Regions from separate parts of the Variovorax restrictus genome, predicted to be linked through region 1. Evidence: predicted binding sites of a transcription regulator. Region 1 holds the regulator's gene; the other holds the start of a gene.
The links. The regulator HrcA, encoded in region 1, represses chaperone genes, less so after heat shock. The targets are predictions, from matches to a motif close to TTAGCACTCNNNNNNNNNGAGTGCTAA.
Positions count from the first base shown of each region.

Region 1 (7,534 bases):
GCAACGCACGCATGGCCGCAGCACCTTGCCCTGGCAGAACACGCACGACCCGTACCGCGTGTGGCTGTCCGAGGTGATGTTGCAGCAGACCCAGGTGAGCACGGTGCTGGGCTACTTCGACCGTTTCCTCGCTCGCTTTCCCGATGTGCGCGCGCTCGCCGAAGGCAGCGAAGACGAGGTCTTCGGCCTGTGGAGCGGCCTTGGCTATTACAGCCGCGCCCGCAACATGCACCGCTGCGCGCAGGATGTCGTGGCGCGCTTCGGCGGCGAGTTCCCGCAGACCGCGGCCGAGCTGGTGACGCTGCCCGGCATCGGGCGCTCCACCGCCGCGGCGATCGCGGCCTTCTGCTTCGGCGAGCGCGTGGCCATCCTCGACGGCAACGTCAAGCGCGTGCTCACGCGGGTGCTCGGCTTCGGCGGTGATCTGGCGTCGAGCGCACAGGAGCTCGCGTTGTGGGACTGCGCCACCGCATTGCTGCCGCCGGAAGGCGAGAGAGCCGATATCGCGCGCTACACCCAGGGCGTGATGGACCTGGGCGCGACGATCTGCCTGTCGCGCAAGCCCAGCTGCATGCTGTGCCCGGTCAACGAGATGTGCGTGGCACGGCGCGAAGGCGCGCCCGAGCGCTACCCGGTGAAGACGCGCAAGCTGCGCCGCAGTTCGCAGTCGTTGTGGATGCTGCAGGCCGACGATGGCCAGGGCCGCGTGTGGCTCGAGAAGCGGCCCGCGCGCGGCATCTGGGCCGGGCTCTATGGCCTGCCGGTTTTCGACAGCCGCGAGGCCTTGCTCGACGTGCTGGAGGCGGCCGAGCGCGAGACGGCGGTCGATGCGCCCGCTTTTCTGCACGTGCTCACGCACAAGGACCTGCATCTGCATCCTGTGCAGGTGGCGGCGGGCGGACTATCGTTCGGCGAACAGGGCCGTTGGTTCTCGCCTGCGGAGTGGTCGGCGCTCGGCTTGCCCGCACCGGTGCGCAAGCTGCTCCTCGCCGCCTCAGGTTCTTAGCTCCCGTCCAGCTCCCGGTGTCGCTTGAGGGCAGCCCAGCGCGCGCCGAAGCCGCGCGCGAGCTGTTCCACCAAAAACACCGACCGGTGCTGGCCGCCGGTGCAGCCGATCGCGACGGTGACATAGCTGCGGTGGTCCTGCGCCAGGGCGTCTAGCCAGCGCGCGAGGAACTGCTCGATGTCGCCGTACATTCGCGCCACGTCTTCGTGCTCGCGCAGCCAGTCGATCACCAGCTGGTCGCGGCCGGTCAGCGCGCGCAGGTTGGGCACATAGTGCGGGTTGGGCAGCATGCGCACGTCGAAGACGTAGTCGGCATCGAGCGGCACGCCGCGCTTGAAGGCGAAGGACTCGAAGACCAGCGTCAACGCGCTCTGCGGCGCCGAGATCAGCGCCTTCACGTAGCTCTGCAATTGGGCCGGCCGGATGATGCTGGTGTCGATCACGTCGGCGCCGTCGCGCAGGTCGGCCAGCAACTCGCGTTCGAGGTCGATCGACTGGATCAGCACGCGTTGCTGCTCCGGCGCATCGGTGCGTGGCTCGCCGCGCGAGAGCGGGTGGCGGCGACGCGTTTCCGAATAGCGCCGCACCAGCGCGTCGGTGGTCGAGTCGAGGAAGAGCGAGCGCAGCGCCACGCCCTCGCGCTTGAGCGTCTCGAGCTGCTGCGGCACGATCGGTAGCGACACGCCGCTGCGCACGTCCATCGCGATGGCGACGTGCGTCGCACCCTGCTCACGCTGCAGGGCAATGAAGGGCATGAGCAGTTCGGGCGGGAGGTTGTCGACGCAGTAGTAGCCCGCGTCTTCGAGCGCATGCAGCGCGACCGACTTGCCCGAGCCGGACATGCCGGTGATCAGGACAAGCGCCAGCCCGTCGGTGCCCGTGCTTTCCGGCGCGTCGATCATTCGGCCTCCACGCGCTGCCGGCCGAGCATCTCGCGCGCATGCGCCAGCGAGGTGGCCGACGGGCGTTCACCGCCGAGCATGCGCGCGATCTCGCGGGCGCGTGCGTCAGCGTCGAGCGCGGACACGCCGCTTTCGGTGCGCGGCGTCGTGCTGCCATCCGCCGTGGTCTGCCGCTTGGCCACCAGCAGGTGATGGTCGGCGCAGGCGGCAACCTGCGGCAGATGGGTGACGGCCAGCACCTGGCGGTCACGCCCCAGCTGTTGCATCAAGCGGCCGACGGTCTCGGCCACCGCGCCGCCAACGCCGGCGTCCACCTCGTCGAAGATCAGCGTCTGCGCGGTGCCGAGCTCGCTCGTCGTGACCGCGATGGCGAGCGCGACGCGCGAGAGCTCGCCGCCCGAGGCGACCTTGCCGATCGGGCGGGGCGTGCTGCCCGGATGGCCGCTGACCAGGAAAGCGACTTCTTCCAAACCTACGCGGCCCGGTTGCGGCAGCGCCTGCAGCGCCACTTCGAAGCGACCGCCCTGCATGCCGAGTCCCTGCATCGCCTGCGTCACCGACTGCGAGAGCTTGGGTGCCGCCTGCTTGCGGACCTTGCCCACCGCCTTCGCCTCCTTCAGGTACGCCTGTTGCGCGGCCTGCGCGCTGCGTTCGAGCGCATCGAGGTCGCTCTGCGCGTCGAGCGCCTGCAGTTCGGCCTGCCAGCCGGCGAACAGCGCGGGCAGTTCGTCAGGGCTGCGCTTGTAGCGACGTGCGAGCGACATCCACAGCCCCATGCGCTCGTCGAGCTCGGCCAGGTGTTGCGGGTCGGCGTCGGCGTGGCGGAGGTAGCCGTGCAGCGAGTGCGCCGCGTCGGCCGCCTGCGCGATGCTGGAGGCCAACACCTCGGCCAGCGTCTTGAATTCAGGCTCGATGTGCTCGCAGCCCTGCAGGAGGCCAAGCGCGCGGTTGAGGCCGACGAGCCCGCCCTGGTCGTCGTCCTCGAGTGCGGCGCGGGCGCCTTCGGCGGCGTCGATCAAGGCCTGTGCGTTCGAGATACGCGTGTGGTTCGTCGACAGCTCGTCCCACTCGTTCTCGCCGGGCGCCAGCTTCGCGACTTCGGCGATCTGCCACTGGAGCCGCTCGCGTTCGCGCTGCAGCGAATCCTGCGCGGCGCGGGCGCCGTCGAGTGCGGCCTGCGCCTGGCGCCAGGTCTGCCAGGCGGCGTCGAGCGCGTCGGTGCGCACGCCGGCATAGGCGTCGAGCAGACCGCGCACCGCGTCGGGCCGGGTCAGGCTCTGCCAGGCGTGCTGGCCGTGGATGTCGAGCAGGTGGTCACCGAGTTCACGCAGCTGCGTGGCGGTGGCCGGGCTGCCGTTGATCCAGCCGCGGCTGCGGCCCTGCAGGTCGACGGTGCGGCGCAGCAGCAGCGAATCTCCAGCCTCGAAGCCGCCTTCGTCGAGCCAGGCGGCCAGGGCCGGGTCGGCATCGAATTCGGCGCTCACGTCGAGCCGCTCGGCGCCTTCGCGGACCGCACCCGCGTCGGCCCGGTTGCCCAGGGCCAACTGCAGGGCATCGATGAGGATCGACTTGCCGGCGCCGGTCTCCCCGGTCAGCACGGTGAAGCCGGTGGACAGGTCGATGTCGAGCGCGCGCACGATCACGAAGTCGCGCAGCGCGATGCGTCGCAGCGCCATCAGGAACCTCCCTCGTTCCAGTGCAGCTTCTTGCGCAAGGTGTCGAAGTAGCTCCAGCCACGCGGGTGCAGGAAGCGCACGCGGTAGTCGGAACGGCGCACCACCACGCGGTCGCCGATCTCGACGGACGCGAGCGACTGCATGTCGAAGTTCGCGCTGGCGTCGCGGCCGGACACCAACTCGATCGAGATCTCGTCGGCGTCCGGCAGAAGAATAGGGCGGTTCGACAAGGTGTGCGGCGCGATCGGCACCAGCACCCAGCCCGGGATCGACGGATGCATCAGCGGGCCGCCTGCCGACAGCGAATAGGCGGTCGAGCCGGTGGGCGACGCGATGATCAGGCCGTCCGCGCGCTGGTTCGCCACGAAGTGGCGCCCGACCGACACGCGCAACTCGACCATGCCCGAGGTCGCGCCGCGGTTGACCACCACGTCGTTCATCGCGAGTGCGTCGAACACGCAGGCGCCTTCGCGGATCACTTGCGCGTGCAGCAGGCTGCGGTGGTCTTCCTCGTATTCGCCCGCCAGCATCGGCACCAGCGTGGCCTGGTAGTTGTCGAGCGGGATGTCGGTGATGAAACCCAGCCGGCCGCGGTTGATGCCGATCAGCGGCACACCGTATGGGGCGAGCTGCCGCCCGATGCCGAGCATGGTGCCGTCGCCACCGACCACCAGGCCCAGGTCGCAGCGTTCGCCGATCTCTTCGACCGTCAGCGCCGTGTAGCGGCTGCCGTGCAGTTCGTCGGCCGTTGAGCGCTCGAGTGAAACCTCGCAGCCCTGCGATTCGAGGAACGCGCCGATCTCCGCCATGATGTGGTCATCCGGTGCGCCGGACGACGCCCGTCGGCCGGACGCCTGGTATTTGCCAATGAGGGCGACATGCCGGAAGCGCGAGGTCATCTACAAATTACAACACTAAAATCAAACGATGCTGGACGACCGTGCCAAGTTGCTGCTCAAGACGCTGGTCGAGCGGTACATCGCCGAGGGGCAGCCTGTGGGGTCACGCACGCTCTCGCGCGCGTCGGGGCTCGAACTCTCGCCCGCGACCATTCGCAACGTCATGTCGGACCTCGAGGCGCTGGGGCTCATCACGAGCCCGCACACCTCGGCCGGGCGCATCCCGACGGCACGTGGTTACCGGCTCTTCGTCGACACCATGCTGACCGCCCAGCGCGACCAGTTGCCCGCGCCGAGCCTTCCCCCCGACCAGCCGCAGAAGGTGATCGCCAATGCGGCGAACCTGCTGTCGAGCCTCTCGCAATTCGTCGGCGTGGTGATGGCGCCGCGTCGCACGTCGGTGTTCAAGCAGATCGAGTTCCTGCGGCTGTCGGACCGGCGGCTGTTGGTGATCATCGTCTCGCCCGATGGCGATGTGCAGAACCGCGTCATCTTCCCCGAGTCGGACTACTCGCAGTCGCAACTGGTCGAGGCCGCCAACTACATCAATGCGCACTACGCCGGTCTCACGATCGAGCAGGTGCGCGATCGGCTGCAGTCCGAAGTCGAGAAGCTGCGCAGCGAGATCGGGTCGCTCATGCAGGCGGCGATGAAGGCCAGCTCGGAAGTCATGACCGAGTCGCAGGACGACGTCGTGATCTCCGGCGAACGCAACCTGCTGTCGGTGAGCGACTTCTCCAGCGACATGGGCCAGCTGCGGCGCGCCTTCGACCTCTTCGAGCAGAAGGCGCAGCTCATGCGGCTGCTCGACGTATCGAGCAAGGCCGAAGGGGTGCGCATCTTCATCGGGGGCGAGAGCCAGGTGGTGCCCTTCGAGGAGCTGTCCATCGTCAGCGCAAACTACGAAGTGGACGGCCAGGTCGTCGGCACGCTGGGGGTGATCGGCCCCACGCGCATGCCCTACGACCGCATGATCCAGATCGTCGACATCACGTCGCGGCTGGTGACCAACGCGCTGAGCCACCGCAAGCCCTGAGCCCTGAGGACAGCGCCCACTAGAATCCCCGACGCGTGGGCCGTTAGCTCAGTTGGTTAGAGCAGCGGACTCATAATCCGTTGGTCGATGGTTCAAGCCCATCACGGCCTACCACCGCACAAGCCTTATGTTAGTTGAAGGTTTTGCTATCAAATGGGTAGCAAACCCTTTTTATTTGGTTGTCATTTTCCGACGATGTACTGGTGGATGTAAGGGAATTTTGAGGTCGCACGATGTTGTCGCAACTCCACGAGATCGCCGTGCGGGGCTGCAGTGGACGTCGACTGCGACTGTGGCGGGCGATGTGGTGACCACTCGCGTGCTGCGCTTGCTTGCTGCCTCGGTCTTCGTGCTGCTGGTCTTGCCCGTCGCCGCGCAACTTACGGTCTACCGCTGCGAGACGAACGGCAAGGTCGCCTACTCCGATGCCCGGTGCGTCGGCGCGGACACTTTAGGTGAATAATTGGTCGCCGGTCCCATTCAAAAAGAAGATATGAGTGCCTGTAGCCAGACATCCCGCGCCATTAACAACCAAGACACGTGGTCGACTGCTGCCAAGATAATTCCCCCAACTCATAGGGGCCGAAAACCCCACCTACGTTACAACTCTGGACAATCTTCATGAGCAACTGCAAGCTCACGTTCGTCTGCGCCAAGCAGTGGGAAGAGTTGCATGGTGCTAATGACCCCGCAGTCCGCTATTGCAACGAATGCAAGACCAACGTACACGCAGTCACCACCGCTGCCGAATTTGATCAACACAGCGCTCAAGGCCACTGCGTCGCGCTCCTTTTCGAAGATATTGCATGCACTGTTGGGATTCCCGACTGGCCGGAGCGAACCGATGTCGACTTTGACCCGATCTTTTATCGACCGATCTCAGAACTCCAAGAACTGCCCGTTTTGACGCTGGGCGCGCTAGAAAAATTTGAACGCATTGGTGACCTTGTCGGTTGCACAGAGGTGCGAGTGTGGCGGCTCTTGGGCCGATCGGATGAGGCATTGCGTTTAGTGAAAGAGGAACTTGCCAGTAGAGGACTCACGCTCGGCATGAATCTCAAGGGTTGGAATTAGAGCTATCGCCGCTTATTCGTCGATTGCTCGCGCGGCCTAGCTCGGCAGATGACGACTAAGACATCTTGCCGCGGCTTGTTGTACGCTGGTGTTCGCTCATCCTCGACCGCTTGACGTTGGGCATCGTGGGAGGTTGCTCAACCGCTGCTGCCCTGAGTGCTTGCTATTGGCGGTGGTACGTTTCGACGGGGTCGGCGGTTCTCTTTTTTAAGGGAGGGCGAATTCAAAGGTCTTCGAAGCTCGACGTCGACGTCCCTGCGCAACGTCAGTAGCTCAATCCCACCGCATTGCCTTTGGCCCAGCGGCTCTCCCAATGCGCCAAGTAGGTGGCGGCCACCGTCGGATTGCTCCAGACGACCAGCACGTTCTCGGAGTTTGACGTTGCCGCTGCCTGGCTGTAGTTGAACGAGCCGGTTTGCGTGTGCTGACCGTCGACCACGATGTACTTGTCGTGGTGGATCGCATATGACGAGATCACGCGGGTCGGGATGTCTGCGCCAACGACCAGGTTCATGGCGGCGATGTTGGACTTGCCACGGTTTCCCTTATCGTCGATCAGCACGCGGACATCGACGCCACGCCGTTTGGCGCTGATGAGTGCGCGAACGATCGGTGGGGATGTGAACGAGTAAGCAGCAAGGCGCAGGCTTTTGTGTGCGCTGTCGATGACCTTGATGATCAATGCTTCTGAGCCTGCCTTGGGCGAGAAAGCGACTTCAACCTGCGGTTGAGATGACGGGTGACCTGCGGTGGTGGCGCAGCCGGTCAGGATGACGGCCAGCACTGCGGCGAGGAGTGCGCGGGGAAGCGTGAACGAGGATGAAGGCATAGGGAAGTGTGGCTTGGTCGCTTGGAGCCGCCGCTGTTGGCGTAGCAAGCGGGTGACCTGCGCTAGTGATTCTCGGCGCTGGTTCCGACGGGGCGGAGCCATTCGATGGCCG
Region 1 is NZ_JBPJZH010000007.1:36,324-43,857, reverse strand. Features, by position in the region: gene mutY (A/G-specific adenine glycosylase) at 1-1,006, shown strand, start outside; gene rapZ (RNase adapter RapZ) at 1,003-1,908, opposite strand; gene recN (DNA repair protein RecN) at 1,905-3,584, opposite strand; gene ACSFA0_RS24045 (NAD kinase) at 3,584-4,483, opposite strand; gene hrcA (heat-inducible transcriptional repressor HrcA) at 4,512-5,519, shown strand; tRNA gene ACSFA0_RS24035 (tRNA-Ile) at 5,557-5,633, shown strand; gene ACSFA0_RS24030 (DUF4124 domain-containing protein) at 5,827-5,982, shown strand; gene ACSFA0_RS24025 (hypothetical protein) at 6,141-6,593, shown strand; gene ACSFA0_RS24020 (phospholipase D family nuclease) at 6,859-7,422, opposite strand; gene ACSFA0_RS24015 (hypothetical protein) at 7,485-7,534, opposite strand, start outside.

Region 2 (7,534 bases), on a different contig from region 1:
GGCGAAACATCGCCGCTGCCTTGTCCTGCTTCACCAGCTTTTGCGCCAGAAGCATGTACGCGAGATTGACGTCGCCGATCTCCTTGTACGTTTCCGCCGCTGCACCGCTGTCGTTCGAATCGATATCCACTTGCAAACTCCGTGATGAATCAACTGATGTAAGTAGACCATCCGAAGTTTTACATTTGTTAACCATCCGGTGGGCCAAGTGGGAAAGCGTGTGAAACAACACGCTTAGCGTCAGTGGATTCCTACAGGGCACTCGATTTACTGCTCGAAGTAGCGCCTAAGGATTACGTTTTTCTGTCGAATAGAAACCGGTTTCTACGCCATTCCCCGGCAGTCCGCATGGTTTTAGCAATTCGTAAGTACTCTTCCGTTTCGGGTCGGCCGCAAACCAGGTAAACAACGTGACTTCAACGATGCCGGCGGTGCCTGGCGCAACGCGATGACCTATGAAAGCCCTGGACAGCACAATGGTGACCATGAGCGATGGCGATTCAGGCGTTTTTCGACAGGTGGCTGGCCTCTGGATCTCCCCGGAAGTCGGTGTCGTCGCGCCGTGGCGCGCGCGACTTCGGCCATGCGTGGACTACGACGCGGTCGACTATGCAGGGCTGGGGCGTTTTCTCGAGAAGCACTTCTACTGCGGCGAAACCGTCTCGCTGCGCCTGCCCGACGATGCGCTCGACCATGTCGCCGTGCTGGCGCCCCTGCACGGTGCGCAGCCCAGCCGGGCTCACGAATTCGCACAGGGGCTGCTGCGCGCATCGGCGGCCGACGGGTGCCCGATCCCGGTCCGCCACGTCTGGGACGGCTTGCAGCGTCGCAAGGACCGGCGGCGCGCGCCACCGCCGGTGCTGCTCCTGTTTTTGATAACAGGGGCCTTCGAGGCGGTGACGATCTGGCACGCGCAGGCCTCGATGCGCCTGGGCATCCGCGCGGCCGACCTCAGCGTGCTCCTGTCGGGCGACATCAAGCCCAGCGACCACGACGGCAGGCTCACGGACGAACTGCATGCCGAGCTCGAGCGTCAATTCGGCGTCCCCTATCAGCGCCATTGCCGGCTGGCCAAGATGGCCTCGACGCCGCCGCCCGCCTGGTCGACCGGCACGGCGGCGGGCTGAGCTACTTCGGCGTCAGCACGTAGCCTTTCAAGATGCTTGCGGCCGTCTCGACGGCGGCGACATGCTGGCGAACATGCTGGCTCACGGTGGTCAGCAACTCGTATTCGCCGCAGACCAGCCGACGGGCAGAACCGGGCGCACCATCCGTGAGGTCCTGAGGAAAGGCGATGCTCCAGTAAGGCCAGTCGGCCGGCAGGACGTCGATGTCGTAGGCCTCGGCCAACGCGTAGGCCGCGATGGCGGCGGCCTCGAGAAAGCCGTGGTCGGGCTGTGCCACGGGAACGTTGACGCGCTCCACGAAGGTCAGGGCGAAGACGATCCGGGCGTCCAGATCCAGTCGCCGGTCCGCGATCTCGGCGTCCAGGAAGCGGGGCGCCGAGCGGTCGGCACTGGAGACGCGGTGGCCGCAGATGGCGTGCACCGCGCCGTCGCCATGCACGACGAACAGCTTCTGCGGATCGCGTCCCGGCGCCTTGGCGTAGGCCTCCAGCACGTCGCCGAGTCGCCGGCTCCGCGCGGCGTCGCAGTAAAGCCGCGCGGGGGAATGGCCGAAGCGCAAGAGCGCGAGGTGTGCTGCGTCCTCCACGGGCACCGTGCCGGCGACCCGCGTGAGCTTGCGAAGGCTGGCATCGACGCTGCGCAGCACTTTCTCGACAGCACTGAGTGGCTGGCCGGTAAGGGCCGCGAGCACCGCGGCCAGGGGATCGGGATCGCCCGCGACGTCGCGGATGATGGGGTGGAGCGAGGGTGCGTTCATCGAGGATCGGCGGGTGGCGCCACCGCTGTGGCTGACGGCTGAAGGGCTTGTCTCTTGGGTTCCGACGAAGGCTGCTGTACGGAGACCAAGGCTACCGCGAACCGGCCCGGTTCAAACTGGCGAACAGACGGCCAATCCCGCTGCAGGCGCTGCTGCGGACGCCGGCGTCGCGTTCGGGTGGCCGGCGGTCAGGGTCCTGTCCGACGCGTTGTCATTCGGCCGCCTTGTAGCGTGGGACTACCAATCAAGGAGCGCCCGTCATGTCCCGTTTTCTGCAGAGATCCATTCGCCCCTCGGCACTGGTGGCCGCAGCCGTCGCCGTGCTGTTCATCGCCGGCTGTGCCGTGTCGCCGACGCCGAAGATCCAGCCGGTGCCCGAGGTCGACCTTCAGCGCTTCATGGGCGACTGGTACGTCATCGGCAACATTCCCACGCGTCCGGAGCGCAACGCCTTCAACGCGGTCGAGTCGTACAGCCTGCAGCCGGACGGCACCATCGCCACCCGCTTCCGGTATCGCGAAGGGGCGTTCGACGGCGAACTCAAGACGATGAACCCCGTCGCCACGGTGGTGCCCGGCACCAACAACGCGGTGTGGGGCATGCAGTTCATCTGGCCGGTCAAGGCCGAGTACGTGATCGTCGATGTCGACCCGGCCTACCAGATCACGGTGATCGGCCGCAGCGACCGCGACTACGCCTGGATCATGGCGCGCACACCCCGCATCGCGGAGACGAGCTACCAGGCGGCCGTGGCCAAGCTTCAGGCGCTGGGTTACTCGGTCGACAACCTCCGGCGGGTGCCGCAGCGATGGCCGGAACAGCCCGGGGACAGGGACGCGTTGTCGCCTCGATGACCCGACCGGGCGTGCATTGACGGCACGATCGGCCCCATCCGGATGCAACGGCATCCCTCAAAGGACCGATCGATGGATTTCAGCTTCACGCCTGCCCAGACCGAGCTGCAGGAACGCACGCGTCGCTTCATCGCCGATGAAGTGATCCCGATGGAGAACGATCCGCGCCAGGATTCGCACGGCCCCAGCGAGGCGCTGCGCAACGACCTGGTGGCGCGAGCCCGGGCGCACGGCTTGCTCACGCCCCATGCATCGAAGGCGCACGGCGGCCTCGGCTTGTCGCACGTCGACAAGGCCATCGTCTTCGAGGAGGCCGGCTACTCGCCGCTGGGGCCGGTCGCGTTGAACATCCACGCGCCAGACGAAGGCAACATCCACCTGATGGAGGAGGTCGCCACGCCGGCGCAGAAGGCGCGCTGGCTGCAGCCGCTGATCGACGGCCACATCCGCTCCTGCTTCTGCATGACGGAGCCTCCACCCGGTGCCGGCTCGGACCCGTCCATGATGCAGACGCTGGCCGTGCAGGATGGCGACCACTACGTCATCACCGGCCGCAAGTGGTTCATCACCGGCGCCACCGGTGCTGGCTTCGCCATCATCATGGCGCGCATGGAAGACGGCCGCGCCACCATGTTCCTGGCCGACATGGACCAGCCGGAGATCGTCATCGAACGGCAGATCGACGCCATGGACAGCTGCTTCACCGGCGGTCACGGCGTGGTGCGATTGGACGGCCTGCGCGTGCCGGCCGACGACGTGCTCGGTGCCATCGGCGAAGGCTTTCGCTATGCCCAGGTGCGGCTCGCGCCAGCGCGCCTCACGCATTGCATGCGCTGGCTCGGTCAAGCGCGCCGTGCCCACGACGTGGCGAGCGTGTACGCTCGCCAACGCCAGGCCTTCGGGCAGCCGCTGGTCGAGCACGAAGGCGTCGGTTTCATGCTCGCCGACAACGAGATGGACCTGCACGCTGCACGGCTGGCTATCTGGCACTGCGCCTGGGTGCTCGACCAGGGCGGCAAGGGCCGGCACGAATCGAGCATGACGAAGGTGATGTGCTCCGAGGCCGAATGGCGCGTGGTCGACCGCTCGGTGCAGATACTCGGTGCCAGCGGCGTGTCGGGCGAGAGCATCGTCGCGCGCATCTTCACGGACATGCGCGCCTTTCGCGTCTACGACGGCCCGTCGGAAGTGCACCGCTGGAGCATGGCGAAGCGCATCGCGCGCGGTTAGGCCGAGCGCCAGTCGGTCGCAACGGCGGCGCCCATGAAAAAAGCCCTGCAGCTTGCGCTGCAGGGCTCTTTGCCTCGTTGGTGAAACACCGCGGAACTGGCTTTGCCAGGCCGCTGGTGTTGCCCCCAGAGGGGGGAGGGCACAGCGGACACGAAGTGCCGATGTGCCCTCGGGGGGGATCACATGCCCATGCCGCCCATGCCACCCATGCCGCCCATGTCGGGCATGCCGCCGCCGGCGCCGGATTCGTCCTTCGGTGCTTCGGCAACCATGGCTTCGGTCGTCAGCAGCAGCGAGGAGACCGATGCAGCGTTCTGCAGCGCGGTGCGGGTGACCTTCGTCGGGTCCAGGATGCCCAGCTCGAGCATGTCGCCGTACGTGTCGTTCGCAGCGTTGAAGCCGTAGTTGCCCTTGCCGGCCAACACAGCGTTCACCACCACCGAGGCTTCGCCGCCGGCGTTGTTCACGATTTCGCGCAGAGGCGCTTCGATGGCCTTGAGCACCAGCTTGATGCCGGCTTCCTGGTCGGCGTTGTCGCCCTTGACCGAGTCGCCCACGGCTTGCTTGGCACGCAGCAGCGCCACGCCGCCGCCAGCCACAACGCCTTCTTCCACGGCAGCGCGGGTGGCGTGCAGGGCGTCTTCGACGCGAGCCTTCTTTTCCTTCATTTCGACTTCGGTGGCAGCGCCGACCTTGATCACGGCAACACCGCCGGCCAGCTTGGCCACGCGCTCTTGCAGCTTTTCACGGTCGTAGTCGCTGGTCGCTTCTTCGATCTGAACGCGGACTTGCTTGACACGGGCTTCGATGTCGCCAGCAGCGCCGGAACCGTCGATGATGATCGTGTTTTCCTTGCCCACTTCGATGCGCTTGGCTTGGCCGAGGTCGGCCAGCGTCACCTTCTCGAGCGTCAGGCCCACTTCTTCAGCGATGACCTTGCCGCCCGTCAGGATGGCGATGTCTTCCAGCATGGCCTTGCGGCGGTCGCCGAAGCCAGGTGCCTTGACGGCCACGACCTTCAGGATGCCGCGGATCGTGTTCACGACCAAGGTCGCCAGGGCTTCGCCTTCGACTTCTTCGGCAATGATCAGCAGCGGACGGCCGGCCTTGGCGACTTGTTCCAGCGTCGGGAGCAGGTCACGGATGTTGCTGATCTTCTTGTCGAAGAGCAGAACGAACGGGTTGTCCAGAATCGCGGATTGCTTTTCGGGGTTGTTGATGAAGTAGGGCGACAGGTAGCCGCGGTCGAACTGCATGCCTTCGACGACGTCGAGTTCGCTGTCGAGCGACTTGCCGTCTTCGACGGTGATCACGCCTTCCTTGCCGACCTTGTCCATCGCGTCAGCGATGAGCTTGCCGATGGTTTCGTCGCTGTTGGCCGAGATCGAGCCGACTTGAGCGATTTCCTTGGAAGTCGTCGTGGGCTTCGATGCCTTCTTCAGCTCGGCGACCAGGGCGGTGACCGCCTTGTCGATGCCGCGCTTCAGGTCCATCGGGTTCATGCCGGCAGCCACCAGCTTGAAGCCTTCGCGAACGATGGCTTGGGCCAGGACCGTGGCGGTCGTGGTGCCGTCACCGGCGTTGTCCGAAGTCTTGGAAGCCACTTCCTTCACGAGCTGGGCGCCCATGTTCTGCAGCTTGTCCTTGAGTTCGATTTCCTTGGCGACGGACACACCGTCCTTGGTCACCGTGGGGGCGCCGAACGAACGCTCGAGCACCACGTTGCGGCCCTTGGGGCCCAGGGTCACTTTGACGGCGTTGGCCAGGATGTTGACACCCTCGACCATGCGTGCGCGGGCTTCGCCGCCGAAGACTACGTCTTTTGCTGCCATGTTGAATTACTCCGAAAGATTGATGGAATGAGCGGGAAGAAGGAGAAGATTTACTTCTCGACGACTGCGAACAGGTCGTCTTCCTTCATGACCAGCAGCTCGTCGCCGTCGACCTTGACGGTCTGGCCCGAGTACTTGCCGAACAGCACGCGGTCACCGACCTTGACGGTCAGGGCAGCGAGTTCGCCCTTGTCGTTGCGCTTGCCCGGGCCGACGGCCAGGACTTCGCCTTGATCGGGCTTCTCGGCGGCTGCGTCGGGGATGACGATGCCGGAGGCGGTCTTGGTTTCGCTGTCAACACGCTTGACGATCACGCGATCGGCCAAAGGACGAAGTTTCATTGCATCTCCTGAATAGAAACGGGGGTTGGGGTCGGGCGCAGCCCAAGGGCCTGCGCGCCATCGCCTGGAAACCGAGTTGTTAGCACTCGGGTTCAGCGAGTGCTAATGATACGGGCATTTGGCCGGGTTTCAAGGGGCGGGTCCGTTTGCGGGTGCGCTGTCGAGCGCCAGATGCTTGGTGCGATGGCGTCATGCGTCGCGGCTGCTCGGTGGACGAAAAGAGCCGGCTTGCGAGCGCCGTGCGGCCTTGCCCAGGACCGCGAGAAGGGTGGCCAGCACACACAGGCCGGTTGCCCAGACGAAGGTGGCTGAGAAGGCGGCGCGGACGGCCTCCGCCGAGCTGTCGGCCACGCCGCGCCCGCCCAGCATGGAAGCAAACACCAGCGGTAGCAGGGAGGCGCCCGTCATCAAGCCCACGTTGCGCGACAAGCCGAGCAGTCCCGAAAGCATGCCGCGATGAGCATCTGGGGCACGGGCCATCACTGCGGTGTTGTTGGCCGCCAGAAACAGCTGGAAGCCCGGCGTGATCAGCGCCAGCGCCATCACGTACCCCGGAATGCCGACGAGGGCCGGCAACACGGCGAAGCAGCACAGGCCGACAGTCGCAAGCATCAGTCCTGCAAGAAGTGTTGGGTGTGCGCCAAACCGGTCCGTGAGTCGTCCAGCGGGCACGCCCGACAGAGCCGCGACGGCGGGACCGACGGCCATCACCATGCCCGTCCCGGCCTCGCTCAGACCCAGGCCGAACGACAGCAAAAAGGGACCCACCACCAGCGTCGACATCATGATCGCGCCCACGATGAGGTTCGTTGCCAGCGACGTTGCGATAGCTCGCCCACGCAGCAGATGCACGGGGACAAGTGGGCTGGTCGCACCTGTTTCTGTGCGAACGAACGCCACCAACGCGATGACGGCCAAGACAAGCAAGCTCCAGAGCGGGATCGGCAAGCCGACCTTCCCTCCTGTGGCGGACAGTGCAAAGCACAGCAGCAGGATGGCCAGCCAGACGCTGCCCGCCCAATCCATGCCGCCGGCGGTGGCGCCCGATGCGCTTGCGGTGGGAATGGCTGTCGAGACGAGTACCAGCATGCCGGTGCCGCCAAGCGTGAGCAAAACGAATGCGGCGCGCCAGCCCCATGCGCCAATCAAGAGGCCACCAAGAGACGGGCCCATCGCAGTACCGACGGCCGACATCGTGCCGAGCAGGCCCATCGCAGTACCAAGACGCATTGTCCCGACCAGCCCTTTGGCCATCGGCATGGGCAGCGACATGAGGATCGCCGCACCCAGGCCTTGCGCCAGGCGGCCGGCGATGAGCCAGCTCAGACCCGGAGCCAATGCACAGACCGCAGACGCCAACGTGAACAGCAGCAGGCCGGCGATGAGCACGCGG
Region 2 is NZ_JBPJZH010000002.1:76,538-84,071, forward strand. Features, by position in the region: gene flhD (flagellar transcriptional regulator FlhD) at 1-130, opposite strand, end outside; gene ACSFA0_RS14895 (hypothetical protein) at 456-1,127, shown strand; gene ACSFA0_RS14900 (hypothetical protein) at 1,129-1,884, opposite strand; gene ACSFA0_RS14905 (lipocalin family protein) at 2,145-2,738, shown strand; gene ACSFA0_RS14910 (acyl-CoA dehydrogenase family protein) at 2,811-3,968, shown strand; gene groL (chaperonin GroEL) at 4,148-5,800, opposite strand; gene ACSFA0_RS14920 (co-chaperone GroES) at 5,851-6,141, opposite strand; gene ACSFA0_RS14925 (MFS transporter) at 6,331-7,534, opposite strand, start outside.
Region 2: the regulator HrcA is predicted to act here: its motif matches at 6,221-6,247, upstream of ACSFA0_RS14920 (co-chaperone GroES).